DNA from 2 places in the Brevundimonas sp. AVps23W genome. Region 2 is predicted to be linked to the other one. Evidence: predicted binding sites of a transcription regulator. Region 2 holds the regulator's gene; the other holds the start of a gene.
What was found. The regulator HrcA, encoded in region 2, represses chaperone genes, less so after heat shock. The targets are predictions, from matches to a motif close to GTTAGCANTCNNNNNNNNNGANTGCTAAC.

Region 1: a site for HrcA is predicted at 687-715, ahead of groES (co-chaperone GroES). Genes of this name have one in related genera too.

The regions. Positions count from the first base shown of each region.
Region 1 covers NZ_CM178738.1:382,310-385,432, forward strand. Annotated here, with positions in the region: gene ACW177_RS01815 (hypothetical protein) at 48-485, opposite strand; gene groES (co-chaperone GroES) at 788-1,075, shown strand; gene groL (chaperonin GroEL) at 1,129-2,775, shown strand; gene lpdA (dihydrolipoyl dehydrogenase) at 2,882-3,123, opposite strand, start outside.
Region 2 covers NZ_CM178738.1:279,068-282,190, forward strand. Annotated here, with positions in the region: gene ACW177_RS01320 (S8 family peptidase) at 1-181, shown strand, start outside; gene grpE (nucleotide exchange factor GrpE) at 294-872, opposite strand; gene hrcA (heat-inducible transcriptional repressor HrcA) at 926-1,984, opposite strand; gene rph (ribonuclease PH) at 2,100-2,825, shown strand; gene ACW177_RS01340 (DUF6065 family protein) at 2,851-3,123, opposite strand, start outside.

The DNA.
Region 1 (3,123 bases), 100 kb from region 2:
AAAAAGGGGCGCCCCGCAGGACGCCCCTTCTTCATCCGATCCGTCTTTTACCAGCGGCGGTCGTAGCGGTAGTCGCGACGCTCGTCCCGGCGGTCATAACGCTGGTCCCGGCGATAGTCGCGATAGTCCCGGCGCTGCTCCCAGCGCGGGTCGCGGCTGTTGATGCCGTGCTCGCGTTCCCAGTGGCCCTGGTTCCGGTAGCACTGGCCGCCGCGATAATATTCGCAGCCCGAGCCGCGATTGGACGCCACGGCGCCGAGCGCCGCGCCGGCCAGGGCCCCGCCGGCGATATAGCTGCCGTCGCCGTTGCCGTAGATTGCGCCGGCCAGACCGCCCACCGCCGCGCCGATCAAGGCGTTGCGGGCGGAGTTGTCGTCCCCGCGATCACGGTCGCGGTAGGACTGAGCCGAGGCCGGGGCGGCCATCAGGGTCATGGCCACGACCGGCGCGGCGACGACGGCGGTGATCTTCAGCATCTTGGACATGGTCGTCTCCTTTATTTTCGGGCCGGGTTTCGCCTGTCCGGGTGTGGACGGGCTCCAGCGTTGAGACGGTTCTGCCAGCCCCTGCTTGAACAGGCCCGGAGCCGGCCGTTCATTTGGGGTTCACCTGTCGCGGAAGTTTCGCACGCCCGATGGGGCGGCCCGCCTTGACGCTGGGCCCTGCTCTGACTAACTCCCGCTCGCGTTAGCACTCTCTCTGGTCGGCTGCTAAAACGGCGATCTGGAGAAGGCTGGCCCACCGTTTTCAAGTCGCCCCCGTTCGGGGGTACAAAAGGAGAGAACCGATGGCGTTTCGTCCGCTCGGCGACCGCGTGCTGGTCAAGCGCGTTGAAGAAGAATCCAAGACCAAGGGCGGGATCATCATCCCCGACACCGCCAAGGAAAAGCCGCAGGAAGGCGAAGTCGTCTCCGTCGGTCCCGGCGCTCGCGATGAGACCGGCAAGGTCAACGCTCTGGAACTGAAGGCCGGTGACCGCATCCTGTTCGGCAAGTGGTCGGGCACGGAAGTGAAGATCGACGGCGAAGACCTCATCATCATGAAGGAATCCGACGTCCTGGGCGTGCTGTCCTAAGCACCCGACGTTCGATTTTCTTCCATCAATCCATCTAGATAGGAGCAGCCCGCATGGCCGCTAAAATCGTACACTTCAACACTGACGCGCGCGACAAGATGCTGCGCGGCGTCAACGTTCTCGCCAACGCTGTCAAGGTGACCCTGGGTCCCAAGGGCCGCAACGTCGTGATCCAGAAGTCCTTCGGCGCCCCGCGCTCGACCAAGGACGGCGTGTCGGTCGCCAAAGAGATCGAGCTGGAAGACGCCTTCGAGAACATGGGCGCCCAGATGATCCGCGAAGTCGCTTCGAAGACGAACGACAAGGCGGGCGACGGCACCACCACCGCGACCGTCTTGGCTCAGGCCATCGTGCAAGAGGGCCTGAAGGCCGTCGCCGCCGGCATGAACCCGATGGATCTGAAGCGCGGCATCGACAAGGCCGTCGGCCTGGTGCTGGAAGAGATCAAGGCCAAGTCCAAGCCCGTCTCGAACAACTCGGAAATCGCTCAAGTCGGCACCATCTCGGCCAACGGCGACTCGGAAATCGGTGAACTGATCGCCCAGGCCATGGCCAAGGTCGGCAACGAAGGCGTGATCACCGTCGAGGAAGCCAAGACCGCCGACACCACCGTCGACGTCGTCGAAGGCATGCAGTTCGACCGCGGCTACCTGTCGCCCTACTTCATCACCAACGCCGACAAGATGGAGGCTGTTCTCGAAGAGCCGCTCATCCTGCTGTTCGAGAAGAAGCTGACCTCGCTGCAAGCCATGCTGCCGATCCTGGAAGCCGTGGTGCAGTCGGGCCGTCCGCTGCTGATCATCGCCGAGGACATCGAAGGCGAAGCCCTGGCCACCCTGGTGGTCAACAAGCTGCGCGGCGGCCTGCGCGTCGCCGCCGTCAAGGCTCCGGGCTTCGGCGACCGCCGCAAGGCTATGCTGGAAGACATCGCCATCCTGACGGGCGGCCAGGTCATCTCGGAAGACCTGGGCATCAAGCTTGAGACCGTCACCCTCGACATGCTCGGCAAGGCCAAGAAGGTCTCGATCACCAAGGACGACACCACCATCGTCGAAGGCGTCGGCGGCAAGGAAGAGATCGAAGCCCGCGTGGCCCAGATCAAGCGCCAGATCGAAGACACCACCTCCGACTACGACAAGGAAAAGCTGCAAGAACGTCTGGCCAAGCTGGCCGGCGGCGTCGCGGTTCTCCGCGTCGGCGGTTCGACCGAAGTCGAAGTGAAGGAAAAGAAGGACCGCGTCGACGACGCCCTGAACGCCACCCGCGCCGCGGCTGACGAAGGCATCGTTCCCGGCGGCGGCATCGCGCTGCTGAAGGCCTCCAAGATCCTGGCCGACGTCAAGGGCGACAACGCCGACCAGAACGCCGGCATCGCGATCATCCGTCGCGCCCTGCAAGCCCCGATCCGTCAGATCGCCGAAAACTCCGGCGTCGAAGGCTCGATCGTGGTCGGCAAGGTTCTGGAAAACGATGACGCCTCGTTCGGCTTCAACGCCCAGACCGAAGAATACGGCGACCTGGTCAAGATGGGCGTCATCGACCCCGCCAAGGTCGTCCGCACGGCCCTGCAAGACGCCGCTTCGGTGGCCGGCATCCTGATCACCACGGAAGCCGCCGTCGCCGACGCCCCCAAGAAGTCGGGCGGCTCCTCGGCTCCCGACATGGGCGGCATGGGCGGCATGGGCGGCATGGACTTCTAAGTCCAAGTCACTCCAGGCTGAAAATGCAGAAGGGCGGGACCGCAAGGTCCCGCCCTTTTTCTATGGCGCGATCCGTCGTGGAGCGGCCGGGTCTCAGGATCAGGTCTCAGATATGGATGGCGTGGCCCAGAGCCCGCAGGGACGCCTCGTGGAAGGCCTCGCCCAGGGTCGGGTGGACGTGGATCGTCCCCGCCACATCCTCCAGCACCGCCCCCATCTCCAGCATCTGGGCGAAGCTGTTCGACAGCTCCGACACATGCTGGCCGACCGCCTGGACGCCCAGGATGCGGTGGTCGGCCTTGGAGGCGATGACCCGCACGAAGCCCCCGTCCTCGCCCGCCTCGATGG
Region 2 (3,123 bases):
GCGCCGCAGCTTCTCGGCCACGCCAAGCGGGCGTCAGATCGACTTCATCCTGGGCGGCGAGCGTCAGCTGTGGGACGGCTCAAGCCTGTCGGTCCAGGCCGTCGCCAGCCGCGAACCGCGTCACGTCGCCGACGCGCCGCCCGAGTTCGCCCTGATCGGCGGGTGGCGGCGTCAGTTCTGAGGTGGGTGTTGGTGAGTAGTGTTAGTGAGCAAGAGGTGAGCGGCGCGCGTAGAAACCCCGGCTCACTTCTCGCTCACGGCTTGCTCACTAATCACTACTCACGCCCAGACGATCAGGCCTTGCTGTCGAAGGCGTGCGTCTCGGCCTCGGGCGCCGCGCCATAGGGGTTCGACGCCTGCGCGCCGGACCCCTTGGCCGCGACCACGACCATGGCCGGACGGATGGTGCGGCCGAACAGTTCGAAGCCGGACTGCATGGTTTGCAGCACGGCGCCGCCCGGAACCGTGTCCGACGGCTGTTCGATCATGGCCTGGTGCAGATGGGGGTTGAAGGCCTCGCCGGCCTCGGGCGCGACCCGCTTCAGCCCATTGGTTTCGAACGCCTGCAACAGGGCCTTCTGGGTCATTTCCAAACCGGTCACCAGGGCGACGGTCGGGCCGTCGGTGTCCTTGGGCGCGGCCATCAGGGCGCGTTCCAGATTGTCGGCCACGCCCAGCAGATCCTTGGCGAAGCGCTGGATGGCGAAGGCGCGGGCGTCGTTCTGCTGCGTCTCGGCGCGCCGCTTCAGGTTCTCCATCTCGGCGGCGACGCGCAGGGCGCGGTCCTTCCACTCGTCACGCTCGGCGATGACGGCGTCCAGCGGCGCCAGGTCATCTGACGGCTGGGCGTCCAGGCCGTGTTCGGCGTTCATTTCCGCCATATCGGCGTCCAGTTCGTTGAATTCGTCGTTAAGGGGCTTGTCGCTCACTTGTCGTTCCCGTCCAGCATCCGGCCCAGCACCCGGGCGGTATAGTCCACCAACGGAATGACACGGGCGTAGTTCAGTCTTGCGGGGCCTATGACGCCGATGGCGCCCAGAACCCGCTGTCGGCCGCTCATATAGGGCGCCGCGATCACGGCGGAACCCGAAAGTGAAAACAACCGTGTTTCGGCGCCGATGAAAATTCGCACGCCTTGCGCCGCATCCACCCCGTCCAGCAGGCCGATCAGCTGTTCCTTCTGCTCCAGGTCGTCGAACAGGACGCGCACCCGCTCCAGATCCGCCAGGCCTTCGCCGTCCTGCAACAGGTTGGCCCGGCCCCGCACGATCAGGGCGCGCTCGCGGTCCGGCCCGCCGGACCAGGCGGCGAACCCGTCCTCGACCAGGCGGGCGGCGGTCTGGTCCAGCTCGCGCCGCGCGATCTCCAGCTCCTGGGTCATCTCGCGCTTGGCGTCGGCGAAGGGTCGGCCGCGCAGACGGGCGTTGAGGAAGTTGGAGGCCTCGACCAGGGTCGAGGGCGTGACCCCGGCCGCCAGGGTCATGATCCGGTTCTCGACAGTGCCGTCGTCGGCGACGATGACCGCCAGGGCCTGATCCCCGCCCAGGGCCACGAACTCCACGTGTTTGACCCCGGACTCGCGCACCGGGCTGGACACCACGCCCGCGCCGCCCGCCAGGCCGGACAACAGGTTGGACGCCTCGTCCAGGGCGGATTCGAAATTCCGCCCCCGCCCGGCCAGCCGCCCGTCGATCTCGCGCCGCTCCTCCTTCGTCAGGTCGCCGATCTCCAGCAGGCCGTCGACGAACAGGCGCAGGCCCGCATGGGTCGGGATCCGCCCCGCCGACGTATGCGGCGCGGCCAGCAGACCGGCCAGGGTCAGGTCCTGCATCGTATTGCGGATCGAGGCCGGCGACAGGGCGATTCCGCCCAGCGACAGGGTCCGCGACCCGACCGGCTCGCCCGTCTCCAGATAGGATTCGACGATGCGCCGGAAGATGTCGCGTGCGCGCGCATCCAGACCCGCCAGCCCCGCAAAGGCCATGCCTGGGGACTGGGCGCCGTCGAACGGCGGGGTTTTGGGGGCATACAGGCTCACGGTTTCAGGATAAGCACCGGCGCCCCCGCTTCCAAGGCCAGACTTTCCAAGGACCCATCTCATGCGCCATTCGCAACGCACCGACGACCAACTGCGTCCCGTGACCATCGAGACCGGCGTCAACCGCTATGCCGAGGGTTCGTGCCTGATCACTTTCGGCCACACCAAGGTTCTGGTGACGGCCTCGGTCGAGGAGAGCATTCCCGGCTGGATGCGCGGCAAGGGCCAGGGTTGGGTCACCGCCGAATACGGCATGTTGCCCCGCGCCACCCACACCCGCGGCCGCCGCGAGGCCGCCGCCGGCAAACAGACGGGCCGCACCCAGGAGATTCAGCGCCTGATCGGCCGCTCGCTGCGCGCCGTCGTCGATCTGAAGGCCCTGGGCGAGCGTCAGGTGGTGCTGGACTGCGACGTCATCCAGGCCGACGGCGGCACCCGCACCGCCTCCATCACCGGCGCCTGGGTCGCCATGGCCTCAGCCCTCAACTATCTGCGCGACGAAGGGGTGCTGAAGTCCGACCCAATCCTAGACCAGGTGGCGGCGGTGTCGTGCGGCGTCTGCGACGGCGTGCCGGTGCTGGACCTGGACTATGAAGAGGATTCCGAGGCCGAGGCCGATTCCAACTTCGTCCTGACCGGCGCGGGCCAGATCGTCGAGGTCCAGGCCACCGGCGAGAAGCGCGGCTTCTCCCGCGCCGAGTTCGACCGCCTCTTCTCCCTGGCCGAGATCGGCTGCACCGAACTGTTCGCCCTGCAAAAGGCGGCGCTGGAGGCGGTGCGCCGCTAAGCGCACCGACCTCTTCGCACCCGCGTCAGCCGACGCGGGGCGACTTCAGGCGGCGCTTGTTCGAATGGGTGGGCGGCGCCGCCCCCAGGTCCTCGGGCACCTCGCCCTTGAAGTAGTAGCGCTGCCAGGCCTCCTTGGCCGCGTCCGGATCGCCGCCGGCCAGCCGCTGGTTGAAATCGGTGCGCGCGCGGTTCCAGGCCTCGAACTGGCCCTTCATCACCGGGTTGGACTCCAGGGTCCGGATCACCGGCTGGAACTGTTCGACCTTCTTGTGCTCGATCAGATTGATGAAGCAGAA